One region of the Sporosarcina sp. GTC18466 genome, then DNA from elsewhere that is predicted to be linked to it. Evidence: riboswitches for the same ligand, from Rfam matches in the RefSeq annotation. Region 1 holds a riboswitch; the other holds the start of a gene.
What was found. Region 1 has a riboswitch for lysine ahead of dapA (4-hydroxy-tetrahydrodipicolinate synthase). Riboswitches for the same ligand answer to the same signal wherever they lie in the genome.

Region 1 (5,725 bases):
TTATCCATCCTGGGCAAAGACTAAGCGGAGTACATAGTTGGAGGTGAGGATGTGACGAAAGTGCGTCTCGGCTACGTGGCGATGAGTATGGAGCTGGAAAACGCTTCCCCATCCAAAACGATGACGTTCGCACAGTTCCAGAAAATCGGGGACCGCGAGGCGGCGATCCGCAAATTGGAACGGATTGCACAGACAAACTTGGAAAACACGCTCAGGCTGCTGAAGCATAACGCATTTAACGACATCCATTTTTATCGATTCTCCTCAAGACTGATACCGCTCGCCAACCATGAAGAGCTCGCGGGCTGGGATTATATGCGTCCACTGCGGGAAAAGCTGCGGGAGATCGGAGCCTTTGTCAAAGAGCACGAAATGCGGGTCGATTTTCATCCGGATCATTTTGTCGTGCTGAATTCAATGAAACCGGAAGTGCTGGCCAATTCAGTAACCTCTTTGAAAACGCATTACCAGTTGCTGAAGGGCATGAAGATCGAGCCGGTGAACCGATGCGTCCTTCACGTAGGCGGCAACTACAAGGACACTGCCGATTCGCTGGAGCGGTTCATTTCCAACTGGAGCGATATCCCAAGGGCAATCCAGCAGATGATCATGCTGGAGAATGACGACACATCCTTTACCTTGGAAGATACATTGTATCTCTGTGAAAAGCTCTCCATCCCGCTCGTCTTCGACTATCATCACCACCAAGCACATCACTACGAGGAGGCTTGGGAAGATAAGTGGGCCCGCGTCGTCTCCACCTGGAAGGACTCGACGCTGCCGATCAAGATGCATATCTCCAGTCCGAAAAGCGAGAAGGAATTCCGCCACCATGCGGATTACGTAGACCCGGATATGTTTTTTGACTTCTTGCAGGGGATCCGCGGAAGCGTTTCGCAAATCGACTGCATGATTGAAGCGAAGAAGAAAGATGCGGCCCTTTTCGCGCTTATGGAGGATGTGAAGAAGAGGGGAGACATTGAAATCATCGACGGATCTTCATTTTATATAAAATGAAAAAACGGCCCTCATGAGACGGGCCGTTCTCCAGTTTACAAGCCGATAATATTCTGGGCCATCTGCGGATACGTCGCAGGAACGAACGGCAGCTTTTCGCGCAAGGCATGCAGCTGATCGTCGTTCAGCGGCATCATCGGCAGACGCACGCCGCCGACAGGAATGCCCTGTAAGTTCAATGCCGCTTTTGTCGGAGCGGGATTCGGCGCAGCGAAAAGGGCCTTCATGACTGGCAGCAAACGACGATGGAGGCGCGATGCCTCGTTCATCTGGCCGCGCTTGAAGCTTTGGATCATGGACTGCATGTCTCTTCCGACAATATGCGAAGCGACAGAAACGACTCCGACGCCGCCGATTGCGAGTACAGGAATGGTCAATGCATCGTCTCCGCTATATAGGGAGAAGTCCTCAGGCGTCCGTTCGATGATCCGCGCCATCGCATCCAGATTGCCGCTCGCCTCTTTGATGGCTACGATGTTCGGGATGTCTGCAAGACGGATGATCGTCTCCGGGCTCATGCAGATGACGCTGCGGCCCGGCACATTGTAAAGCATGACCGGCAGAGCGGTGGATTCGGCGATTGTTTTAAAATGCGTATAAAGGCCTTCCTGGCAAGGATTATTATAATACGGCGTGACGAGCATGACTCCGTCGACGCCAGAAAGCTCCGCCTGTCTTGTCAATTCGATCGATTCCCTTGTGTTGTTCGAGCCGGTGCCGGCAATGACGGGAATGCGGCCACGCACAACTTCCACCGTGAACTGGAATAGTTCCACCTTCTCATCATTCGTCAGGGTCGGGGATTCTCCGGTTGTGCCTGAAACGACGATACCGTCCGTTCCAGTCGCAATCAAATGCTCGATCAAGTTCCGGGTCGCGGGGTAGTCGATCTCTCCGTGTTCATCAAAAGGGGTCACCATAGCAGTTACAAGTTGTCCAAAATTCATCTTTCTCCACATCCTTATCTGTTTTTTTCAAACCATAGAGGGAGAAGGGCATGAAACGCGGAACGCAAAAAGCAGCAACGAGGGTCCGTTGCTGCTTAGAAATACTTGGTGTATTTCTTGCATCAGATAGCCCTCCATATAGTTTCCTATATGACAATCCTGCACTTGTTCAGCACAGAACCAGCTTCGAGACAATGAGGTCTCTCCACTTCGGCAAATTCCCCTTTCCACTAGTCTTCACGGGATCTCATCATCCTCTGACTAGGTACTAATGGTTTTTGCGCCTCTATCCTTACTTCAAAACTTGCGAAATAAGTGAATGTTAAATTACTACTACTGTACCCGTTCCGAGAAGGAAATGCAACAGGCTACTATCCGGATTGTGAAATTAATATGAAAACACACATATATATAATCGGATTACTGCTCCGGAACACAAGCCAGCGGGTTCAACGGATCTGTTCGGATCGATCTTGAAAAACGGCAAGGATCCTGTTTGATTCACCACATACACAGCTCCCTTGCAGCCGGTTTTACAGCCTTTGAAAAGGGAATTCACAAACCTTTCATATGTAAGCGCTTGAGTATGACTGATTTGTGAAACCCTTCACAACAGCCCTTCCAAGCAAAGCGAAAGCGTGTATGATGGAGATAGCAACAGACGATCGTCACAATGTCCAGGAAGCGCAAAACTATTATCAAAGGAGCGGTTAGACATGTGGGTCATCACATTGTTTGAACAGCAGAATGTACGGATTTTCGAATTTGCACTTGAATTGGAAGCCAAAGACGCTATGAAGCGTTTTGGCAAAAATGCGATCTTGTCATTTACAAACTGAACGGGAAAGAAGCGGAGAGGGAGACATCCTGCCTCCGCTTTTTTATTTCACCCATTTCTTCAGCTCTTCGTTCCTTCGTTCTTGCTCGGCATCCGTCGACAGGTCATATTTCTTCAACAGATGAAACACTTCGTTCAGCACCTCTTGGCCGCGAGGCTGTCTGAGAAATCCGGATACCAAGTCATGCAGGGCAGGGGGAAGGAACGCCTGCTGCTCTTTCAATTTTTGGCGGACGTCCTCTTGTGTATGGTCGATTGTGCATTTTCCCATTCGGCTCACCTCCTTGTCTGCACCTGATCCAATCATACCGGCAATACACAAAAGTTGCATATGATAACTGGATTTCAGGTCCGCAATTGATTAGCTGAAAGCAAGATGGGGAAGGGATGAGGTAAAACGGAGAATAGATGGGTGTGATCGGGATGTCGATGGATGTGGAATATATTATCAGGCTGATTGTCGCGGGAGCGCTTGGCGCACTGATCGGACTGGAACGGGAAAAACGATTCAAGGAAGCTGGACTGCGTACGCATTTTCTTGTCGCGATCGGAAGCGCCGTGTTCATGATCGTCTCAAAATATGCCTTTCAGGACGTAATCGGGGAAAATATCAAGCTGGATCCGAGCCGGATTGCCGCATCCATTCCGAGCGGCATCGGGTTCCTAGGCGCGGGCATGATCCTTGTGCAACGCACGTCCATCCGGGGGCTGACAACAGCTGCCGGCATCTGGGCGACTGCGGGCATCGGGCTTGCGGTCGGCGCTGGCATGTATACGATCAGTATCACTGCAGGGCTTCTTGTCATTTTGGGACTCGAGTTTTTGAAACGCCTGTTCAGTCCGGTCATCCCGAAAGTGATGCGCCTTCGCATAGATGTCACCGAGACGAAAGCGATTGAACAGATTATTTCCGTCATGACGAAAGCTGGACTTCCCATCAAGGACTATCAAATTAAACTGCAAAAAGGCGAATCGGAAACCGGCTACAGCATTTTGATAAAACTTCAGCCGTCGAAACGGTGGGATGAGAACACGGTCATTGGCATGTTGCAGCAGATTGAAGGGGTGACAGGCATACGGGTATTGAAGTGATAGCTTGCGGTCATCCTCTCATGGCTCATCATCCAGGCGCCACCCTCTAATCGCATAGAGCCTCTTCCTAGGAGTCGCAGTCAGCGGATGGATCCGTGGCGGCGGCACCAGATGAAATGATAGACAGAGCCTGCGGAAAGGCAAAACAGCACAAAAGCGATAGACCAATGGCCAGCCAGGCGATAAAGTCCATATGTGACAGCAAGGACGATGAACCATTTCAGGGACAGGCGCCACCATGGCGTCTCCGTCTCGAATTTCCCGAATATGGAAGTGCCTATGATATTTGCTGCAAGCAAGATGAACAGCTCAAGTTCAAACCCCATGAACATTACTCCCTCTTTAAAAGTTTCCCTAGTGCAACATTTACTTATGGCCATGATAGCATATCCGTTCCACCTGTCAAGAGGGAGACATGCCTTTCATCCAACAGAGATAAGAGTTGCAATTTCCGCGAGCATCCTATAATCTTTCCTTAGGGAAACTTTTCCCGCCATTCCATTCCAAAAAGAAACGAAAACTCCCGGTTGTGGTGGCCGGGAGTTTTCGCTGTTCATCAAAACTATTATTGTATATCCAAGTTCTCGGTCATTTGCTGCAGTAAACGCCGCATCATCTGCAGCTCCTCAGGCAGCATGCCTTTGAACATCATCTTCTCATGCTCTTTCCAAATCAGCTCCACGGGCTCTTGCAACTGCCTTCCTTTTTCCGTCAAGTAAACTGTTGAAATCCGGTGATCCACTTCGTCAGTCTTCCGATAGACAATACCGTCCTGCTCCAGCTTTCGGAGCATGTTGCTGATCGTGGAGGCCTCGGAGCCGGTTTTCTGTTTAAGCTGTGACTGGGTAATGCCGTCCTGCTCCCATAGATGGGAAAGGGCCAGCTCCTGTCCGATATGAAGGCCGATTTCCCGAAGCTGCTGAGCGTACCGTTTACGGGTCTGTATGGCGATGGTTTGCAAAAGAAGACGGATTTCGCTCTCTATCATAGAAATCCCCCCGTACTTAGTTCGTACGCTAATTATATCAAAAAATCACTTGCACAAAATGAGCAGGATGTGTCTATAAATTGACTTTATGTTTCATATGCTGTTTAATTAGCATGCTAACTATTTTACATACTTTGCGAAATTTGAACTATGGAGGATTATTTACATGAATCGTATGTTAAAGCCGACAATCATCTCGATTGCCATGGCAACTGTCATGGCAGGGGCGGCGATTTCACCTGCGCTTGGACTGATTGCGGCTCATTTCCATGAGGCCGATCCTGTGCTGATCAAGCTCGTATTGACGGTGCCGTCGCTCATGATTATTCCGTTTTCATTTGTTTCGAGCTATTTGACAAAGAGAATCTCGAAGCGTTCTATCGTTATGCTAGGTCTTGCCATCTATGTCATCGGAGGGGTAGGTGCGCAGTTTGCGAATACGATTGTCGTCCTGCTTGCATTCCGTTTATTCCTAGGTGCCGGGGTCGGACTTGTTATGCCGTTGTCCTTCACACTGATCAGTGACCATTTCAAAGAGAAAGAAATGACGAAGATGATGGGCTATAATACGGCATTCAGCAACGTCGGCGGCATCATTACGATGCTGCTCGCCGGGTATCTTGCGTCGTTCAACTGGCGGATGCCATTCAATGTGTATTGGCTCGGAATTGTCATCTTCCTGCTTGTCCTGTTCTTCTTGCCGAAAAACGAGCCGCTGAAGCCGCGGCCAGGAGCAGACAAAGCGAAAATGCCTGCTTCCGTATATGGCATCGCACTTGGAGCCTGCGGCATCATGCTCGCATATTACGCGGTTGCGACGAATATGGCTCTTTATCTTGAACA
Region 2 (5,725 bases), 420 kb from region 1:
ACCGGGCGGGCTATGATGCGGTGACCATCGGCAACAACGAAGGGATAACACTGTCCAAAAACGCGCTTGGCACCTTGTATGCGGGGGCGGCGTTTGACGTCATTGTCGCCAATTTGCGGGAAGTGGACGGCACGCTGCCGAAATGGGCAGACCTGTATAAAATATATGAGGCGCGCAGCGGACTGCGCATCGGCGTCATCGGTGCCACTGCCGTCTATACGGCCTTCTATTCACAGCTCGGCTGGCGCATCGAGGAACCGCTTGGCCTGCTCGTTGAACTGGCGGAGGAACTGCGGGAGCGAACGGATTTTGTCGTGTGCCTATCGCATCTCGGCATGCATGAAGACAGGAAGCTGGCGGGCCTGACGGATGCCATCGATCTGATTTTAGGAGGGCATACCCATCATTTATTTCCGGAAGGGGAATGGGCGAACGGCACGCTGCTCGCGGCGACCGGGAAATTCGGCGATTATGCCGGACATGTGACTGCTGAATTCGATGAAAGCGGAGCACGCACGTCGCTGCAAGCAGCTGTTTTGCCAGCTGCGGAGCTGCCGAGGGAAGAGGGAGACACCGAAACGGCCGCTGAACTGATGCGCCGGGGAAAAGAGGCGCTGAAAGATCGTGTCTTCTACAGTACCGAGGCGTTGCCAAACGAATTGTTCGGCAACAGCGGGCTGTCAACGTTTTTCGGAGAAGCGTTGATCGCCTACACCGAGGCGGATTGCGCTCTATTCAATGCGGGTATCTTCCTCGGCGGGCTGCAGGAAGGATGGGTGACGAAAGGCGATCTGCATTCCATTCTGCCGCATCCGATCAACCCGTGCGTCGTTACATTGACAGGCGCGCAGCTGAAAGAAGTATATGAATTGTCGCTGAATCCCGAATGGCCGCCTTCCGAAATCAAAGGTCTCGGTTTCCGCGGAACGATCATGGGCTCGCTCATCTGGGAGCAGCTGGAGATGGTGGATGGACAGCTTGTCATCCGCGGAGAAGCGGCTGACGATTCAAAGCTGTACCGGCTTGTGACGCTCGACATGTTCACGTTCGGCTTTTTCTTTCCGCAGCTGCAGGAAGCGCCGAAGGAATACATCATGCCCGAGTTGATCCGGGATGTCGCCGCATGGTACGGGAAAGCTCGGCTGGCGGGGAATTGATGGTATAAAACGGCCTTTCTTCTGCATATTTTGTAGCAGGAGGAGTCGTATTGAAATTCTACGGTCAAGCCCCGCGCAAGTCAAAACAGCGGAACAGGAAGAAAAGGCGATGGATCCCCCCGCTTCTTCTGCCTGCGTTCCTGCTATCCATTGCGTTGTTTTTATATTACATCAATTCTCAGCTGACCCCCATTTACATACGATACGCGGAAATGGAGACGGAACGGATTGCCGCATATGTCATCACCCAAGCGATCAAATCGCGGAGTACGGAAGTGTACAACGCCAATGATGTCATCAAAAATGTTCCAAACGAAACAGGCGTCATGGTGACGACCCAATTCGATACGGAAATCATTAACCGGACAATGGCTGAAATCCACAGCCTGGTCGAGACGCATCTGGAATTGGCGGAGGGCGGCAATCTCGACTTGCTGCCCATGGGTGAAAACGTCGAATATGACCCGAAAGCGATGGAAAGCCACGGCGGCGTCGTTTTCTATGTGCCCGTCGGCCAAGCGACCAACATCCCGCTGCTCGGAAACCTCGGGCCGAAAATCCCCATCCGCTTCCACGTCATCGGCAACGTGCACACCGACGTCGAATCGAGCGTGGAAGAATTCGGCATCAACAACGCCATTGTCGAAGTGAACATCATCGTCAAAGTCAACGTGCAGATCATCGTTCCCCTCGCGACTCGAACGAGCACAGTCGAACAGAAGATCCTCGTCGCCTTCGGCATGATCCAAAGCCCGATCCCGCAGATTTACAATCAAGGCGGAGGCAACCCGCCGCAAATCGAAGTCCCCATGCCGCTGAAAGGCGGACAATAGATAGGGAACCGCCGGCCACAAGAGGCTGGCGGTTTTTTGGGGGGGACGTGATTAACATGATGAGGACGTGGAATGGCTGCTTTGATGCAGGGGATATAGGTGCTTGATTTCTGTAAACGATCGTTCCTCTGGCTAAATGGGCGTTCATCGGTCGTAAACGGTCGTTCATCTGGCTAAACAGGCGTTCGCGGGTCGTAAACGGTCGTTCCTCTGGCTAAACGGGCGTTCGTTGGTCGTAAACGGTCGTTCCTCTGGCTAAACGGGCGTTCGCGGGTCGTAAACGGTCGTTCCTCTGGCTAAACGGGCGCACGCCGGTCGTAAACGGTCGTTCCTCTGGCTAAACGGTCGTTCGACAGCCATAAACGGTCGCTCGCCTGGCTAAATGGGCGTGCGCGGGTCGTAAACGGTCGCTCATCAGCCATAAACAGCCTCTGCCTATCTGCCTATAAACAGCCGTCCTCCCAACCAACTCCCCCCAGCCAAGTTGCAAGAACTTTCCGCGTTTACTGCAACCCCTTGATTTCTCCGTAAAAGCTTGATAATCTTATACACAACAGAGGAACATCGATTAGGTAGAGGCTGCGATGCTTATGAGTCGCATGCGCGAGGGTGACGCCGTTGACCGCATGTAAAAGGAAGCATTGCCGAAGCTGAATGGGTTGTCAGGCCCTTCAAGCTGGGGTCATTCCGAACAGGGATGGCACTGTCATGCATTTGCGCATGATGAGCTACACATCGTACGTTAGATAACGAACGTTTTATCCAACAGACGAACAGTAGACAGCCGATACCAGGTCGCATAGTGCGACGGGGTATCGGCTTTTCATTTTCTTCTACAGATCCTCGGATGAATAGGAGGAGTTAGTATGATTGGAACATGGGTATCGATTGTACCGCCGCTCATCGCGATTTTGATGGTACTGGTGACGAAAAGGGTTTTGCTGTCGCTCGGCAGCGGGATTGTGGCGGCTGCTTTGCTCGTCGCGTCATTTTCACCAGGGGAGACGCTCCGGCAGCTATGGTCGGGGATGATCGTGTCCTTCTGGTCGGATGGCGAATGGAATACGTATAATATTTTCATCATGCTCTTCATTCTGATGCTCGGCGTCATCACGGCGCTTGTCAGCCTGTCCGGCGGCAGCCGGGCGTTCGCGGAGTGGGCGGTGAAGCGCATCCGCACAAAACGGGGCGCGAAATTGCTGACGTTCATCGTCGGCATCCTGATTTTCGTCGATGATTATTTCAATGCGCTTGCGGTCGGCCAGATTGCGCGTCCGATCACGGACCGCCATCAAATCTCCCGGGCGAAACTTGCGTATTTCATCGACTCGACATCCGCTCCGGTCTGCGTCATCTCGCCGATCTCGAGCTGGGGCGCATTCCTGATCGGCCAGCTGGCCCTGATCCTCGGTTCGACGGCCGCGCTGAATTATTCGCCGCTGTCTGCATTTATGCTCATGGTGCCGATGAACTTCTATGCGATTGTCACGCTTGCCATGGTCATTTTCTTCGCCTGGACGAACATCGATTTCTTCACAATGAAGAAACACGAAGAACGCGCGGAGCAGACGGGTGAATTGTACGATGCATCAAAAGACATTCCCGGCCAGCTCAAAGATGAGTTCCCGGTCCATCCGTTCGGGAAAGTGCGCGACCTGATTGCGCCGATCATCACGCTCGTCGCGGTGACGTTCGGGATGATGATCTATACAGGGTATACGATCGGCGGATCGGCGAGCATCTGGTCGATCTTCGAGAATACGGATGTGCCAAAATCGCTGGTGACCGGCGGAATTGCGGGTATCCTGATCGCTGTCATCCTCTATGGCACGCAGATGAAGAAGAATGAGACGGCATCAGCCGGCCTCGTCGGAAAAGCGTTCATCAGCGGGTTGAAGGCGATGATGCCTGCGGTTTTGATTTTGATTTTCGCGTGGTCGCTCACGCATTTGATCGACATTCTGGAGACGGGCCAATTCCTTTCCAGGGTGGTCAGCGAATCGAACATCCCGGTCACGTTCATACCGGTCCTCATGTTCGTCCTTGCCGGCCTGATGGCATTTGCGACAGGCACTTCCTGGGGGTCGTTCGGCATCCTCTTGCCGATCGCAGGCACGATCATGCTGAATGCGGAACCTGAATTGTTATTGCCGGCGCTGTCTGCGGTGCTTGCAGGAGCAGTATTCGGAGATCATTGTTCCCCGATATCCGACACGACAATCCTCTCTTCGACAGGGGCAGGCTGCAATCATATGGACCACGTTTCGACACAGCTGCCGTATGCATTGATTGCGGCAAGCATAGCGGCTGCCGGTTATTTGATCCTTGGCCTGACAGGCACTGTCTGGTTCGGGCTTGCCGGGATTGTATTCATCGTCGCTATGCTGTTCACCTTCTGGGCTGCCAGAAGCAGGAAAACGGGCTCAGCGGAGGCAGTCCGGCAAAGTTGATAGAATGGACGAAAGGATGGCAAATCTGCCATCCTTTTTCTTTTAAAAAACTTTATTGTCGAATTAAATATTGTTTTGACAATAATTTAAACGATGTATATACTAGACACTAAGATTATATAGTAATCTGAAAACATATAACTTTTGCTCCCTTTTAAAAGGGAGGGAAGGGAAAGGGGGAAAACTATATGGAACAGCGTTCACAATGGGGGACGAGAGCCGGTTTTATCATGGCAGCGGTCGGTTCGGCAGTCGGGCTCGGCAACATCTGGCGTTTTCCGTACGTAGCGTATGAAAACGGCGGAGGGGCATTTTTTATACCATACTTATTCGCATTGCTGACAGCCGGAATCCCGATCCTGATCATGGAATTCACAATCGGCCACAAGTATCGCGGTTCTGCACCGCTCTCTTTCTTCCGCATGAGCGGCAAGAAGGCGGAGTGGATCGGCTGGTGGGGGATTTTCGTCTCCTTCGTCATCTCGACGTACTATGCGGTCATCATCGCATGGGCGATGAAGTACACAATCTATTCATTCACCAAGGCGTGGGGGGACGATACGACAGGGTTCCTCTATAATAAGGTCTTGCACCTGGCAGAAAATCCTGGAGATATCGGAGGGCTTGTGCCGGGCGTCCTGATTCCGCTCGTTCTCGTATGGGCCATCGCGCTCATCATCTTGTTCTCCGGCGTCAAGCGAGGCATCGAGCTGGCGAACCGGATTTTCATCCCGACACTGATTGTCGTGTTCTTGCTCGTCGTCGTGCGTGCTCTCACGCTGGACGGGGCGGCGCTTGGACTTGAGGCGTTTTTCAAGCCTGATCTGAGCCAGCTCGCAAACTCGAAAGTGTGGGTGGCAGCTTATGGCCATATCTTCTTCAGTCTATCGATCGCCTTTGCGATCATGATTACGTATTCGAGTTACTTGCCGAAGAAGTCGGACATCACTAATAACGCGTTCATCACCGGGTTCGCGAACTCAGGTTTTGAACTTCTCGCAGGGATCGGGATCTTCGCGGCGCTCGGATTCATGGCGACGCAGGCCAATGTGCCTGTCAGTGAAGTCGCTACGGCAGGCGTAGGGCTTGCGTTTGCGGTCTTCCCGCAGATCATCAACCAGATTCCGGCCCTCGGCGGGATCTTCGGGGCCTTGTTCTTCCTGTCACTAGTGCTGGCAGGCTTGACGTCGCTCGTCTCGATCTGTGAGACGTACGTGGCAGGCCTTTCGGAGAAGTTCAATATCTCCCGCCGCAAAGCGGTAGCATTGGGAGGCGGTCTCGCAGC

Region 2: another riboswitch for lysine. It lies ahead of ACZ5FK_RS15475 (Na+/H+ antiporter NhaC family protein); the one in region 1 lies ahead of dapA (4-hydroxy-tetrahydrodipicolinate synthase).

The regions. Positions count from the first base shown of each region.
Region 1 is NZ_AP044037.1:2,664,044-2,669,768, forward strand. Features, by position in the region: gene uvsE (UV DNA damage repair endonuclease UvsE) at 52-1,017, shown strand; gene dapA (4-hydroxy-tetrahydrodipicolinate synthase) at 1,053-1,964, opposite strand; lysine riboswitch at 2,084-2,261, opposite strand; gene ACZ5FK_RS13180 (hypothetical protein) at 2,681-2,803, shown strand; gene ACZ5FK_RS13185 (hypothetical protein) at 2,846-3,073, opposite strand; gene ACZ5FK_RS13190 (MgtC/SapB family protein) at 3,211-3,894, shown strand; gene ACZ5FK_RS13195 (hypothetical protein) at 3,975-4,220, opposite strand; gene ACZ5FK_RS13200 (MarR family winged helix-turn-helix transcriptional regulator) at 4,460-4,882, opposite strand; gene ACZ5FK_RS13205 (MFS transporter) at 5,049-5,725, shown strand, end outside.
Region 2 is NZ_AP044037.1:3,088,371-3,094,095, forward strand. Features, by position in the region: gene ACZ5FK_RS15465 (bifunctional metallophosphatase/5'-nucleotidase) at 1-1,157, shown strand, start outside; gene yunB (sporulation protein YunB) at 1,208-1,990, shown strand; lysine riboswitch at 2,556-2,729, shown strand; gene ACZ5FK_RS15475 (Na+/H+ antiporter NhaC family protein) at 2,857-4,440, shown strand; gene ACZ5FK_RS15480 (sodium-dependent transporter) at 4,629-5,725, shown strand, end outside.